Regions from separate parts of the Halopseudomonas salegens genome, predicted to be linked through region 2. Evidence: riboswitches for the same ligand, from Rfam matches in the RefSeq annotation. Region 2 holds a riboswitch; each other region holds the start of a gene.
What was found. A riboswitch is a leader RNA that binds a small molecule or an ion and turns the genes downstream of it on or off. The one in region 2 is predicted to bind cobalamin.
Positions count from the first base shown of each region.

Region 1: another riboswitch for cobalamin. It lies ahead of btuB (TonB-dependent vitamin B12 receptor); the one in region 2 lies ahead of BLU07_RS00530 (TonB-dependent receptor domain-containing protein).
Region 3: another riboswitch for cobalamin. It lies ahead of BLU07_RS02410 (ribonucleoside-diphosphate reductase subunit alpha); the one in region 2 lies ahead of BLU07_RS00530 (TonB-dependent receptor domain-containing protein).

Region 1 covers NZ_LT629787.1:3,451,398-3,456,720, reverse strand. Annotated here, with positions in the region: gene BLU07_RS16015 (hypothetical protein) at 1-221, opposite strand, end outside; gene btuB (TonB-dependent vitamin B12 receptor) at 279-2,162, opposite strand; cobalamin riboswitch at 2,277-2,521, opposite strand; gene BLU07_RS16005 (TRAP transporter substrate-binding protein) at 2,624-3,721, opposite strand; gene uvrD (DNA helicase II) at 4,011-5,323, opposite strand, start outside.
Region 2 covers NZ_LT629787.1:118,460-123,782, forward strand. Annotated here, with positions in the region: gene lnt (apolipoprotein N-acyltransferase) at 1-1,623, shown strand, start outside; gene BLU07_RS00530 (TonB-dependent receptor domain-containing protein) at 1,695-3,557, opposite strand; cobalamin riboswitch at 3,702-3,908, opposite strand; gene dxs (1-deoxy-D-xylulose-5-phosphate synthase) at 3,953-5,323, opposite strand, start outside.
Region 3 covers NZ_LT629787.1:548,939-554,261, reverse strand. Annotated here, with positions in the region: gene BLU07_RS02410 (ribonucleoside-diphosphate reductase subunit alpha) at 1-1,619, opposite strand, end outside; cobalamin riboswitch at 1,740-1,956, opposite strand; gene lptG (LPS export ABC transporter permease LptG) at 2,034-3,098, opposite strand; gene lptF (LPS export ABC transporter permease LptF) at 3,085-4,191, opposite strand; gene BLU07_RS02395 (leucyl aminopeptidase) at 4,362-5,323, shown strand, end outside.

The DNA of each region.
Region 1 (5,323 bases), 460 kb from region 2:
GCATTGATCCAGCCCACGCTGAGCACGTCCATGACCACCGCCTGCAGGAACAGCACGGGGAAGGCCCAGCGCGGTCGCAGGAACACCCCCGCAAGAAAAAACACCGCCCAGGAGGCGCTGGGCAAATTGACGAGACTGAAGTGCGTGCCGCGCGTCATGGCCATCAACAACACCAGTACAAGACCAACAGCCAACTGGCTGCGTTTGGATAGTGCGATCATGTCATCCTCCTTGGATGGTTTGGTTTCCACTGTTACTTTTACTTGCTGAATGTCCGTCTAGAGCATCTGGTAGCGCACGGTCAGATAACCTGCGCGACCCTGCTGCTGATAGCTGGCCGCGGTTTCGTAGTCGGTATCGAACAGGTTGCTGATCCGTGCCTGCAGGCGCCACTGATGGTTGAAACCATATTCCGCGCGCAGATCAAGGGTGCTGTAGCCGGACAATTCGTTGGTATTGGCAGCGTTGTCCCAGCGGCGACCTTCGGCATGCAGGCTGGCACCCACGGAGACACGGCCAAAGCGGCGATCGACATCCAGATTGAACAGCTGCTCGGGCCGACGGACGAGCAAATCACCCTGCCCCGGTCGCCGCGAACGGTTGGACGGGTCCTGCAAGGTCAGGTTGCCGGCCAGATCCCAGCCCCACCAATGCCCGGCCAGATCCAACTCAATACCCTTGATCACGGCCTTGTTGACGTTCTCCGCCTGCCAGACACCGCCACCCAGGTTCACGCTGGCAATCAGGTCATCTACTTCGTTGCGGAATACATTCACGGCCCAGTTCCCCCAATCGTGCTGACCACGCAGCCCGAGCTCGACGTTGCGTGACGTTTCTTCCTTGATGTCCGGGTTGCCAAAGTTGGGGAAATACAACTGATTGAAGGTCGGCGCCTTGAAGGCGGTACCAATACTGCCGACGGCTTGCAGACTATCGGTGAGTTGAAAGCCGTAGCCCAGATTACCGGTGGTGTGTTGGCCATGCTGTTGGTTGTCGTCATGGCGCAGACCCAGTTGCCATTCATGGCGACCCTGCTGGCCGAGGTACTGGGCGTAATAGCCCAGATTGGTCCGCCGGGCCTTGCGGTAATCGGTGGTGCTGCTCACCTGGTCGGTCAGGTGGTCCATACCCAGGGTCAGCAACTGACCCGGCGCGAGGTCAATATCGTTCTGCCAACCCAGGCTGTCGCGGCGGCTATCGAAGCGGCTGTTGAAGGTACTGCCGTTGAAATTGTCACTCTTGTCTTCGCTGCGCGCGGCTTGCAGGGTGACACGCCAGGGGTCGAGCGGCGCAAAGCGGGCATTCACGCCGTGCGTCTTCAGCACCGCATCGGTGTTGGCCTTGAAGCCGGAATCAAAGTCATTGCTGGAGTGACTTTCCAGCACGTGGCCGTCGATTTCCAGCCCGTTGGCGAAGCGATAACCAAGTTTGAGGTTGGCGGAGAGTTCCCGGTAGCCGTCATTGTCCGGATCCCCCCGCCCCGGGCGAGCATCAATACCCCGGGTCGACAGGCTGCTGACCCCGAGGTTGTACCAGGCATTACCCGCACCGCCCGACACCCCGGCGCTGCCAACATGGTGGTTGCGGCTACCAGCCGTGGCCGACGCCCAGGCTTTGGGCGCGCCCGTGCTGCCCTGACGGGTAAATATCTGGATGACCCCACCGATGGCTTCCGACCCATAGAGGCTGGAACGCGGCCCACGGACAATTTCAATGCGTTCAATCTGTTCAATCGGCAGGTTCTGCAGGGCCGCATTACCGCTGGTTACCGAGCCGACGCGCACGCCATCAATCAGTACCAGTACATGGTCACTGTTGGTGCCGCGAATGCCAATGCTGCTGGATTTGCCGGGGCCGCCATTATTGACTCTCGTTACGCTGGGCGTACGACGCAGAACATCCAGCGCGTCAGTGGCTTGCAGGCGCTCAATCGCGGCGCGATCAATCACACTCACAGCAGCCAGGTTGGCGGCGATCGGTTGGCTGGTGCGGGTCGCGGTGACCACCTGGTGGTCCAGGTGCAGGGGGGCAGCATGGGAAAGGCAGGCACTGGTCATCAAAGCCAGGGCGGAGAAGCCTCTGAAAAACGTAGGCGAGGCAGGCGCAGCAAGGCAGGTAGTTTTGCAGAGGTTTCCCAGGGGCGTGCGTGGCAACATCATCATCTGTGTTCGCTCCGTCGTACTCACCCGTACGACAACTGGTAGCTGATGACAGGCAGCTAGCGAACAGGCAGACGACCACACAAACGGGCCATGCACCCACAGCGCCCGCCGCACTGTCGTGAAATGCAGCAGGCCGGTCTCCGGACTCATGAGCGGACCTGGGTCCGATGATCCCGCCTTCCCGTGATTTTCACAGTGGCGATACAGGATCATCTGCCGCAGCACACCCTGAGGGTGGCGGGCACTCATTTACCGTTGCGGGGGCAGCGCCGGGATTGTTCTGAATAGCAGAACGCACCGGCTTCCCAGTTTCACCCGTTGGCACTTGGCCGTTGGGCACCTGAAGCAGCGATGGAGGTTAGTGGGTTTTGCGGATGGGGTCAATCGGCCGGCGAGCCGTTGACGGCCGCGCCACAGCAAGCGCTCCCTTGACGCTTGCGGTAGTGCTCTGCCTGCGACGCTTAATCGCGCAAGGCATACATCGCTTGCTCACCCAACTGCTGACTCGGCCAGACCTTTTTGCGGAAAGCTTCCATCGAGTCCCAGATTTCGCGGTTGAGTTCGCTGCTGTCAGCGGTTTCTTCCAGCACATCGATAGAGAGTTCGTGCAGGCGAGTCAGCACATCATCCGGGAGTTTGCGCAATTGGACCTGATGCTGGTTAACCAATGTATCCAGCGCTTCGGCATTGCGCAGGGTATATTCGTCGAGCATGGCCTGGTTGGTCGCTCGGGCGGCAGCACGGACAACTTCCTGCAAATCACTTGGCAGTTGCTCGAAAGCTTGCTGGTTGATGGTCAGTTCCAGTACCGCACAGGGCTCCTGCCAGCCGGGGTAATAATAATATTTGCCCGCCTGGTGCAGACCAAAGGCCAGGTCGTTGTAGGGGCTGACCCATTCGGTGGCATCGATAACCCCGGTTTGCAGCGCGGTAAACATTTCACTGCCGGGAATGCTCACGGTGGTAACACCGGCGCGTGACATGACCTCACCGCCAAAACCCGGGATGCGCATTTTCAGCCCGCGCAGGTCATCCAGGCTGTTGATTTCACGATTGAACCAGCCGGCCATCTGCACCCCGGTGTTGCCGCAGGGCAAGGGCATGACGCCAAAATCGGCATAAGCGCGCTGCCAGAGCTCCAGACCACCCGCGTTATACAGCCAGGCATTCATTTCCTGGGCATTCAGGCCGAAGGGCACGGCGGTAAAAAAGGAGGCGGCGGAGGTTTTACCACGCCAGTAGTAGGCTGCACTGTGCCCCAACTCGGCAGTGCCGCCGGCGACGGCATCAAAGACTTCCAGTGCGGGCACCAGTTCACCGGCGGCAAACAGCTGCACCTGCAGACGACCGCCAGAGAGCTGGTTGACCAGGTCGGCAAAGTACTCGGCCGTGGTGCCCAGGCCGGGGAAATTCTTTGGCCAGGACGTGACCATGCGCCAGCGAAAACGCTGTTGTGCCTGGCCCTCGCCTGCTACTGCCGGCTCATCACTGCGGCAACCGCTAAGGGCCGCCGCACCCAAGCCCAGTCCAGCGGCGGTCAGTAGTTCACGTCTTTTCATTTAAAGCTCCAAGTAACCAGCAGCAAGCTAGCTGTGCACACATCATTGTTATTTTTACTCGACACCAAAAATACCGATTAAACCGGTTCGGCATGTTAGCCCAACTGTCACCCACCGGTTCTGGACACGCCGTAAACCCTTCCCTGGGGGCTCGTAGATGCCATCCCTGGCATCTAACGGTCCAGAACCGGTGGGTGACAGTCGGGCTATCAGAGCTTTGTGCAGTCTTTAGACTTTAAAGCCCCGCCCGTTTAAGCCTGAAGCAAAAAACTCTCGGGCACTTCATAAGCTAGAGCGCCTCAAGCTTGGCATAGGCAACCATCAGCCACTTGCTGCCTTCGCCATCAAAATTGACCTGAATGCGGGCTTGTGCGCCCTGGCCTTCGTAATTCAGTACCACACCTTCACCAAACAGGCTGTGCAATACCCGCTGACCCAGGGCAAAACCGGTACTTTCAGTGGCTTCCGCCTGGAACATGTTGTGACGGGGACCGAAGGGGCGGCTGACCTGGTTGCCCAGGCGCACTTCGCGGATCAGTTCGCTGGGTATTTCGCGCACAAAGCGCGAGACCTTGTTGAAGGTTTCGCTACCGTACAGGCGGCGGGTTTCGGCCCAGGTAATCACCAGTTGCTGCATGGCGCGGGTGATACCGACATAGGCCAGGCGGCGCTCTTCTTCCAGCCGGCCCGGCTCTTCCAGACTCATCTTGTGCGGGAACAGGCCTTCTTCGACACCCGCCAGGAACACCAGCGGAAATTCCAGCCCCTTGGCACTGTGCAGGGTCATCAGTTGCACACTGTCTTCATATTGATCAGCCTGGGTATCGCCGGCTTCCAGCGAGGCATGGGCGAGGAAGGCAATCAGCACGTCGCCCTCCGCTTCCAGCTCCGCCTGATCGTTTTCAAAGGCGCGTGCGGCGGACACCAGCTCTTCGAGGTTTTCCACCCGTACCTGGCCTTTGTCGCCCTTTTCATTTTCATGAAAGCGCAGCAGGCCGCTTTGCTCGACCACCTGCTGTACCCGGCTGTGCAGGGGTAAACCCTCGGTACGCTCGGCCAGTTCCTCGATCAGCTGCAGAAAGCCCTGCACGGCGTTGGCGGCACGGCCCGGCAGTGCCTTGAGGTCGATCAGGTCGCAGGCCGCCTGCCAGATCGAGGTGCCGCGCTCCCGTGCCTGCTGGCGCAGGGCTTCGACGGTCTTGTCACCGATGCCCCGGGTCGGCAGGTTGATGATGCGCTCCAGGGCGCCATCGTCATCGCGGTTGCCGACCATGCGCATATAGGCCATGGCGTTCTTGATTTCCGCCCGCTCGAAAAAGCGTTGGCCGCCGTAGATGCGATAGGGCACACCGGCGCGCAACAGGGCTTCTTCCAGTACCCGCGACTGGGCGTTGGAGCGGTAGAGAATGGCCATTTCACTGCGCGCCATGCCTTCGCCCACCGCCTGCTCGATGCGATCAACGATAAAACGCGCTTCGTCCTGTTCATTGAAGCCGGCATACAGGGAAATCGGCTCGCCCTCGCTGCCGTCAGTCCATAACTCTTTGCCCAGACGTCCGGCATTGTTGTCGATCAGCGCGTTGGCGGCGCTGAGGATAGTGG
Region 2 (5,323 bases):
CTGCTCAGTCGACGAGACAGCTTTTCTCTGTTGGCAGCGGATGCCAGACCCGAACGCAGCTTCTTGTCTGCCGGCATCCTGGCGATAGTCAGCGGTATTCTCTGGTTCATTCCCTGGTTGGCCCCGGCTCTTTTTGTGACCGCGTGGCTGGCCCCCGTTCCTCTCCTGATGGCACTGCAGCGTGCCAATGCATTGCGTGCATTCCTGCTTGGCTGGTTAGCCGGTAGTGTCTGTTTTGCCGGCGCCGGATACTGGATGATTGATTTCGCCATCAACCTGCGTGGGGTCAGTTGGCCGACGAGTCTGGCTTTGGCGTCTCTGTTCTGGATCTATGCCGGATTGGCTCTGGGTGTTGGCTGTTTATTGGCCCAGTTTCTGCGCCGGGCGTTTCCTGCCTGGCAATTTGTCACTTTCCCCTTGGCCCTGGTCGTCAGCATGGGGGTATTCCCATTGCTGTTCGAGACCCGTTTTGCCGAAGCTCAGACCGGATTTTTGCTCGCCTTGCAGGGCGTTGATCTGGTCGGCGCTCAGGGTCTTGACTTCCTTATGCTGATGTTTGCCGTGCTGATCTTTCAATGCTTGAGCTGGCGTCACGATGCCGGGCGCTGGTTGCGCCACCCCAGCCTGCTGGGATGGGGGTTGCTGGTGGTCTGGTTTGCCTACAGCGGCAGCAGCTGGCTGTATTGGGAGCGTGAGGTGGCGGGGTGGTCGACCAAGCGGATTGGCCTGGTGCAACCCAATGATGCGCCGAGCATCGAAGTGCCGCCGCCGCCGCCCGGCTTTTCTCGCGAGAATCCACCGGAAATGCAGGCCAGCCAGCGGCTGGTGGATGCGGGAGCCGAATTGATTATCTGGCCAGAGGCGCGTTACAAAGGGTATTTCGAGCGCTATTCGGTGCGTCAGGCCTACGCTCGGCAGGTCGCCGAGTGGGGCGTACCGCTGGTCTTCCATGATGCGGAATCACAGTGGGTGGGTGGTGAGCAAGTGGGGTTCAATACAGTCAGTTTGCTGGATGCCCAGGGGCACGGCGGTGGCCACTATCGAAAGATGGAGAGAATGCCTTTTGGTGAATATCTACCGGCTTTTTTCAGCATGCCGGGCATTGACTGGTTGACCCAGCGTTTTCTCGGTGAGTTTCTTCGCCCGCTGGCAGCGGGTAGTCATCATGGGGTGTTCTTCCTGGATGATCTGCTTCTGGTACCGAAAATTTGCTATGAAACTGCGTTTCCGGCTTCGGTGGCGGCAGCCATCGGTGATGATGCGGCAGGCAAGGTGCTGCTTTTTGTCTCGCAGGACAACTGGTTCGGTGAAACCAGTCAGCCATTCCAGCATCGCGACATGTCCATTGTGCGCGGGATCGAAAACCGCGTCCCCATGATTCATGTGATCAACAACGGGCCTTCCGTGGTGGCCAGTCCCAGTGGTCGGGTTGTTGCCAGTACGCGGGCTTTCAGCCAGACAGAAATGGTTGCCGAGATGCCTTTCTCGGCAACCGCGGGCGGCAGTTTTTTCAGCCGAAACCCGCTGTTATTCAACACCTTCATCAATGTGCTGATGATGATCCTGCTGGCGCTGGGGATTGTGCGCTACGTCAGACGGATGCGTCGAAACCGGAAAGGCTGACAACCCGGTTCATCACAGCCTCGCCTGGACTGTTGGGCGACGCGGGCCTGGTTGGCAGGCCCGCGCTGCCATCACAGGTGTGGTGTCCAGGTAACTGCCAGCAGGGCAGTGCGGCCCGGTTGGGCATAGGGCAAAGTGAGTGATGGTGCGGGCCAGGGGCCAGTCGGGCGTGAATAGGTACCCAGTGCGTAATCACGGTCAAACAGGTTTTGTACTTTCAGCTCCCAGCGCAGGCTCTGACTGGCTTGCCAGCTACCGCGAAGATCCAGCGTGGCATAACCGGACAGGGTGCCGTCATTGCTCGGGTTACGGAAGCGTTGGCTGAAAGCCTGCCAGGTGGCACCAATGCCGATGTCGCCGAACTGGCGGTCCAGGTCCTGACTGATGCTGCGCTTGGCGCGCAGTTGCAGGGTATGCCCGGTGTCGCGATCACGCGGGTCGATCAGGGTAATGGCAGTACGGCTGTTCCAGCCAAGCAAGGTGGTATTGATGGCTGCTTCGGCACCCTGGATGCGGGCACGATTGATATTTTCCACTTGCGACGTGCTCGGATTCCAGGCAATCAGGTCATCAATCGTATTATGGAAAAGCGCGGCTTCAATGTCGGCCTGAGCCAGTTGGCCTCGCCATTGCAGTTCCCAGTTTTTCGAGGTTTCAGCGTTCAGGTTCGGGTTGCCACCCCAGCCAGGCGGGGCGTAGAGATCATTGAAGGTTGGCGCACGGAAGCCTTCGGAGTAACTCAGAATCCACTGCTGCCAGTCGCCGACCGGAATCGCCAGCGCCGCGTTGAAGCTGCTCTCGGTACCGAAATGCTGGTTATCGTCATGGCGCACACCAACCTCGGTAGAAAACTGGTCGGTGGTCCAGCGGTGCTGGGCAAATACCGCCCAGTTTTCCCGACTGGTCTTGCTGTAGGCATTGGTTGAAGACAGACGATCCTTGTGCCAGTCGCTGCCCAGAGTCAGGTCGTGTTCAGGGCTGAGTGTGAGCTGATTCAGCCAGCTGGCTGAATGCCGGGTGGTTTCGATCGAGCCATCATTCCACGGGCTGCCGGAGCCGACGGTCTTGTTGCGATCAAAACTGCGACCCAACTCCAGCCGGCTGCTCCATACCTGGCTAAGTTGGCCCTGCAGGTGGGCCTGATAGCTACTGACGCGGAACTGGTCTTCCGGGTTGCCGGGGACGAGATCAAAGGCATCATCAAATTCGTTCTTGCCGCGCTGGTCATTCAGGCTCAGGCCCGTCTGCCAGTCAGCGTTCAGGGCGTGGGTTACATTCAGGTACAGCGCCTTGTTGCGGCTAGCATCACGGTCACTGTCGTTGCCGACCTGATCAGTAGTGCGATCAAAGCCATGGGTTTCATCCAGGCTGGCACCGAGGGCAAAGCGGGTGTCCTGATTGCCACCCATCAGGCTGACACTGTGCTCCCGGGTATGTTCGGTGGCCATGCCCAGCCGCACTGTGGGCTGCAGCCCCGGCTCGGGCTGGCGGGTAAATATCTGGATCACACCGCCAATGGCGTCGGCGCCGAACACCGAAGAGCGTGGCCCGCGAATGACTTCAACCCGTTCGACATTGTCGATGTTCAGGTAATCGATACGGGCGATGCCGGCGGTGGTAGAGGCAATGCGCTGCCCGTCAACCAGTACCAGGGTCTGGTTGGTATTGGTACCCCGCAGGAAATAGGACGGAATACCGCCATTGCGGTTTTGCTGCAGGCCGGGTACGCGGCTGAGCAGCTCGGGTACGCTGCGTGCCTGCAAGCGCTCGATGTCACTGCGGGTAAACACGGTATTGGCCGCCAGCGCGGCGCTGCGTGGTTGTTCCACGCGTGAAGCGGTTACCAGGGTATCGGGTAGTTGATCGACCGGGGTGTTGGCCTGAGCAATACTGGTGGCCAACAGGGCCGGCAGCAGTAAAAAACGGGTTTTCATTCTGATTCCTCAAAAGTGATGCTTTTGAGGAGGGCGGGGAGTCAGTGAGCAGTGTCGCAACGAAACAGAGGGAGCGGGCTGCTGCGCCGACCGGTATCGCCCTCCGCGACACCTCAGCAATGCAGGCTCTGGCCGATAGCCACAAGCTCTGCTTCACACTGGGCCGGTCTCCGGGCTCGGGATACCAATGACATCGCCTTCCCGTGCAATGCACAGTGGCGTAAATGATGTCACCGACAGGCGGAGCCTGTGATCCCTTACCGTTGCGGGGGCAGCGTCGGACTTGCACCGACTTCCCGTTTCACCCGCCGGTCATTTTACCGGTCGGGCACCCAGTGTGACTGGAAGCGGGAAGGATTCTGGGCGCTTGTGATCGGGCGGTCAAGCCCGGCGTGTCATTGACCGGTCAGGCGGGCGCGTATCTGACGCTCAATGCCGGCAGCGTCGAGACCGCATTCAGCGAGCATTTCCGCCGGTTTGGCGTGTTCGGTATAGACGTCCGGCAGGCCGAGATTGAGCACGGGCGTGCGCAGGCCCTGCGCCTGCAGCCACTCATTGACCCCGCTGCCAGCGCCACCCATCACTGCATTTTCTTCGACGGTGACCAGCAGGTCGTGCCGGGCAGCCAATGCGTTGATCAGGTCGGTATCCAGGGGTTTTACGAAGCGCATATTGGCCACGCTGGCATTCAGCTGCTCGGCGGCCTGCAGTGCCGCCGTGTGCAGGGTGCCGAAACACAGTATGGCAACCTGCTGACCCTGACGGGTTTGCACGCCGCGGCCAATGGGCAGTGGGTTCAGTGCCGGTTCAACAGCAACACCAGGTCCGGTGCCACGGGGGTAGCGCACGGCCGCAGGGCCATTGTGCAGGTAGCCGGTGGTGAGCATCTGCCGGGTTTCATTCTCGTCGGCGGGCGCCATGATCAGCATATTGGGCAGGCAGCGCAGGTAAGACAGGTCGAAACTGCCGGCATGCGTCGGGCCGTCTTCACCCACCAGGCCGGCGCGGTCAATGGCAAAGAGTACGTCCAGGTTCTGTACCGCAACATCGTGAATCAGCTGATCATAGGCACGCTGCAGGAAGGTTGAATAGATGGCGACAACCGGCTTGGCACCCTCGCAGGCCATGCCGGCAGCCAGAGTGACTGCATGTTGCTCGGCAATGGCGACATCGAAGTAACGCTCCGGGAAGCGTTCGCTGAAAGCGACCAGGTCCGACCCTTCCTTCATCGCCGGGGTAATACCGATCAGGCGCTCATCACTGCTGGCCATATCGCACAGCCATTGACCGAAAACGCGGGAAAACTTGATCTTGTTGGCCGGTCGACTGGCAACCGGACTGGGTTCCAGCTTGGTGATCGCATGGTAGCCGATCGGGTCTTCTTCGGCGGGAGCAAATCCTTTGCCCTTGCGGGTGATTATGTGCAGAAACTGTGGCCCCTTGCGCCCACGCAGATTGCGCAATGTGGTCACCAGGGTTTCCAGGTCATGGCCATCGATCGGGCCAATGTAATTCCAGCCCAGTTCCTCGAACAGGGTACCGGGCACCAGCATGCCTTTGGCGTGTTCTTCCGTCTTGCGCGCCAACTCCCAGGCCTTGGGGATTCTTGACAGTACCTTCTTGCTGCCTTCGCGCATGTGCGCATAGGTCGAGCTGGAAAGAATCTTCGCCAGGTAATTCGACATGCCGCCCACGTTGCGCGAGATCGACATGTCGTTGTCGTTGAGTACCACCAGCATGTCGGCCTCGACATCGGCAGCGTGATT
Region 3 (5,323 bases), 430 kb from region 2:
CCGGTTTCAAACAGCACGGTGAGCATCTTGCGCCACAACTGCTTGGCCGGGATCTGCTTGAACAGCTTGATCTTGCCCGCTGCCGCCTGCGCCTCGTAATGCTCGTAACGGGTGCGGAAGGCGTTGCCGTAAAGGTCATGCAGATCCGGTGCGTCACTGGGTGAGAACAGGGTCCATTCGCGGTCATCACGCACCCGCTCCAGCAGCAGGTCCGGCACCCAGTTGGCGGTATTCATGTCATGGGTACGGCGGCGCTCGTCACCGGTGTTCTTGCGCAGCTCGAGGAATTCCTCGATATCCATGTGCCAACTTTCCAGGTAGGCACAGACCGCACCCTTGCGCTTGCCACCCTGGTTCACCGCCACGGCTGTGTCGTTGACCACCTTGAGGAAAGGCACAATGCCCTGACTCTGGCCATTGGTACCCTTGATGTGTGAACCCAGGGCACGCACGGGCGTCCAGTCATTACCCAGACCACCCGCCCATTTTGACAGCAGTGCGTTGTCCTTGATCGCACCGTAAATGCCTTCCAGATCATCCTGCACGGTGGTCAGGTAACAGGACGACAGCTGCGAATGCCGTGTTCCACTGTTGAACAGCGTTGGCGTCGAGGCCATGTAATCAAAGCTCGACAGCAGGTTGTAAAACTCGATAGCGCGCGCATTGGGATCGTCTTCGCGCAGCGACAAGCCCATGGCCACACGCATAAAGAACACCTGCGGCAGCTCCAGCCGAGCCTCGTTCCAGTGCAGGAAATACCGGTCATACAGGGTCTGCAAACCGAGGAAGCCAAACTGCAGGTCGCGCTCGGGGCGCAGCGCCTCGGCCAGACGCGGCAGATCGAAACCGAGCATGGCCTCATCCAGCAATTCGTAACCAACGCCGGCATCAACAAAGGCAGCCAATGCCTGCGGATACAGCTCAGCCAGACTCTGATTCTGCGGCAAACCCAGCGCCAGTGCGGCTTCCAGACGCAGTTGCTCGAGCAACAAACGCGCGGTGACCTGACTGTAATCCGGCTCCTGCTCGATGCGGCTGCGCGCCGTCATGATCAGCGCTTCCAGCACTTCGGTTTCTTCAATGCCGTCATACAGATTACGCAGCGCGTCCTCGAGCAATGAAGCCGAATCAATGCCCTGCAAACCGGTCGCGGCCTGCTCCACCTGCAGCTTCATCAGGCCCAGATCCAGCGGCGCCGAGCTGCCATCGGCCTTTTTCACCGTCAGGTGCGGATGCGCTTCCATCGGCGCATCAACCGCACGCTTGCGTGACTGCTCTTCACGGTAAAGTACGTAGGCGCGGGCAACCTTTTGCTCACCCGCGCGCATCAGCGCCAGCTCAACCTGGTCCTGAATGTCTTCGATATGCACCTTGCCGCCCGCCTGCAAGCGCCGGCCAATCGCCTGGACAACCTGCTCGGTCACCTCGCGCACAGCCGTATTCAGCGCCACCGACCCTGCCGCCTGATCCCCCTGTACGGCAAGAAAGGCTTTGGTCACGGCAACACTGATCTTGGACGCATTGAAACCCACCAGGGTGCCATTGCGTTTGATCACTTGCAGGGTATGGGTATCGGCTGCGGCGGAAGGTGGAGCAGCAGCAAGAGCGGAAGCAGACATGATAATTTTTCCTGTATACGCGTTGAATTCCATTGCCTTCGCGTAAACAGGTGCGCACCCGGGCACGGTACCGGGAGGCTCACGCTGCTCACCTTGAATCGCGAAGGTGCAGTTCAGAAGCCGTAGCTTCTCCTCCTGGCAGGTCTTCGGACTCAGGGGCGTGAATCAGTGATTCGGCCTTGTGTGGCGACTTCCCGGCCTACGCCAGTGTCATGCTGCCACACGCGTTCCCCTATACCGCTGCGCGTCAGTTCCGGATTCTCACCGGATTCCCTCTACCACCTGATCAGCGAATGATCACTATATGTGGTAGATAACCAAGATTGAAATCACTATATACAGATAAAACGATGGATACAAGTCAACAATAAACCTGTCCTGCACACACTTTCCGATTGGCGCGGAAAGCGCGCTTCAGCCCGCGCGCCGCATCAGCCAAGCGCCCATCAGCAGCAAACCAATGATCGGCAAGAGCACGGCAATCAGTGGCGAAAAGCCGAATACAAGACTGGATGGCCCCAGCAAATCCTGCAGAATCTGGAAGCTGAAACCGACCAGTACACCGGTAAACACCCGCTGACCCAGCGTAACCGAGCGCAAGGGGCCAAAAACAAAGGAAATGGCGACGAAAACCAGGGCAATTGTCGCCAACGGCTGGAATAATCTCTTCCAGAAAGACAGCCAGTACAGACTATTGTTCAGCCCCTGTTCCGCCAGGTAGCGCTGGTACTGCCAGAGACCACTTATCGGTAGCACATCGGGATCCAGCACGACCACGCGCAACAGTTCCGGTGTCAGCTCAAGCGCCCACACCTGCTCTTCGCTGACCACCGCCTCAGTCCGCCCATCCGCCTGAAAAAGGGTGCTTTCAACTTCTTCTAGCCGCCAACCTTCCGTTTGCACAGTGGCCCGTCGGGCAAAGCTGGTTTCCAGCAAGTCACGCTGGTCATCAAAGCGGTACCGGGTCACACCATGCAGAACCCCATTCGGCTGCACCGCATTGATATGAATAAAATCATTGCCTTCGCGGTGCCACAGCCCACGGGATGAACTGATCGCTTCACCGCTGCTTTGCGCAACAGCGCGGCGGCTTTCGGCCAGGTTTTCACTGAAGGGAGCCACATACTCACCAATCAGCACACCGGCCAGCATCAGCACCAGCAAGGGTTTCATCACAGCCACCGTGATGCGCGTCAAGGACACCCCGGCAGCACGCATAACGGTCAATTCGGAATTGCCCGCCAGCGTACCCAGACCTACCAGGCAGCCGATCAAGGCAGCCAGCGGCAGCATGTCGTACAGGCGTCGAGGGGCAGTCAACAGGACATAACCTATGGCTTCAGACAAACCATAGTTGCCTTGCAGGGTATCGAGTTCATTGATGAAGGCAAAAAGGACATCCAGCCCGAGGATAATCATGGATACAACCAGAATGCTGAACAGCACCGCCCTGCCAATGTAGCGATCAAGCCGGCGCATGACTGACCTCCTTGCCGGCACGGGGCTGCCAGAAGGCCTGTCGGTTGAGTACCAGCCCCACACAGAGGAACAGGGCATGCACCCACCACAATCCAATCCAGGCCGGGGTTCGGCCTTCTTCCAGCCAACTCCGTGCGGTAATCAGTAATGCCAGGTAGCTCATGTACAGCAGAATCGCCGGCAACAGTTTGAGATAGCGTCCTTGCCGGGGATTGACCCGCGCCAGCGGAACGGCAAAAAACGCAACGATGGGCACCAGCAGCGGTATCGCTATGCGCCACTGCAGCTCGGCCTGCAGGCGAAGATCATCGCTACCGAACAGACTCAGCGTGGGCAACGCTTCACGGTCGGTAACCTCAGTCACCACCTCGGGGCGGGGCAAGAGCACACCATAGCTCTGATAGCCAATGGTACGAAAATCAGCCGCGCCGGGGCGACCGTCATATCGGTAACCGTCGAACAAGATCAGATAACGGCTGCCATCCGGGTTCATTTGCTGCCTTCCGGACTCGGCAACGAGTACACCAATACGGGCATCGGCACCACTGCCCTGACGCTCGGCGATGAATACATCCTGCAACTCGGTGCGGTCATCGCTCAATCCGCCAGCATAGGTCACCCGTTGCGCATTACGACCAATCGACTGGAAACGACCGGCCACCAGGGTATCAAACTCGGTCATGGCATCCTGCTCATTGAACACTTGCTGGGTTTTGTAAACGCCAGCAGGTGCCAACAGGAAGCTGAGCACGCCGACACAAAGCATGACCAGCACCGCTGCGCCCTGGGTATACAGCAGAATCTTGCGCTCGCTGATACCGGTGGCGGACAGCACGGTCATTTCGCTGTCCAGATGCATGCGCCCGTATGCCAGCAGAATGCCGATAAACATGCCCAGGGGCAGAATCAGCACCAGGAAGTCCGGCAGGCGATAGCCCATGATCAGAAACAGGATGCTGGCATCCAGCTGGCCGGCGGCGGCCTGGGCAAGATATTTGATAAAGCGCCCGCTCATGATGATCAGCAGCAGGATCCCGCTGACGGCTAGCAGGGTTTGCAGGATTTCGCGGTTAAGGTAGCGAAAAACAATCACGATCGGGTCCTTGGCTCAAGCGGTGATAATAGGCCAGAATGCTGGCATGACCTGAAAGACCACCGCAGCTGGAAAGGTTTTTCAACAGATTTTGTCGACAGCCGCGCCACACTTGCAACGCTGTGGGGCGTATTATCAGTCAAACCAATCGTTTTGTCTCGGGGAGCACCATGGAGTTCAACGTCAAGCACGGCAAGCTGGAAACGATCAAGACTGGCTGCCTGGTCGTAGCCATTCACGACAGCCGCCAACTCACCGGCCCGGTGGCCGAACTGGATCAGTCCTGCAATGGCCAGATCAGTGCCGCCATCAAGCATGGTGACATCAGCGGCAAGGCCGGGCAAACCCTCATGCTGTTCGGCCTGGCCGGTATCAGCGCGCAGCGCGTACTGCTGATCGGTGCCGGCAAGGCCGACGAATTGAATGAGCGCGGCCTGCGCAAGCTGGTGCAAAAAACCATCAGCACCCTCAAGGACCGAGGTGCCGGCGATGCTGTGCTGACGCTCAGCGCCCTGAATGTCAGCGGTCGCGATGCCTACGCCAGCTCTCGCCTGATCGTTGAAACCATTGCTGCCGAGCTGTATCAGTTCGACCAGTTCAAGAGCAAGAAAGCCGACAAGCCGAAGCTGAAGAAGTGTTTTTTGTGGGCGGAAGAGAAGGCTGACACCCAGCCACTGCAACTGGCTGTCGAGCATGGCCAGGCGATTGCCGCCGGCATGGACCTGACCCGTACCCTGGGCAACCTGCCGGCTAATGTGTGCACGCCGACCTACCTGGCGAAAGAAGCCAAGGCGATGGGCAAGGCGCACAAGGAACTCGACGTTGAAGTGCTGGAAGAAAAAGACATGAAAGCACTGGGCATGGGCTCGCTGCTGTCAGTCTCCAACGGCAGTGCCGAGCCCGCCAAGTTGATCCGCTTCAGCTATAACGGTGGCAAGGCCAAGCAACAGCCGCATGTCATGATTGGCAAGGGCATAACCTTCGATACCGGCGGCATCAGCCTGAAACCTGCGCCCAACATGGACGAAATGAAATACGACATGTGCGGCGCCGCCACTGTATTCGGCGTCATGAAAGCCGTTGTCAGCCTGAAACTGCCGATCAACCTGGTCGTTCTGGTTGCCGCCGCAGA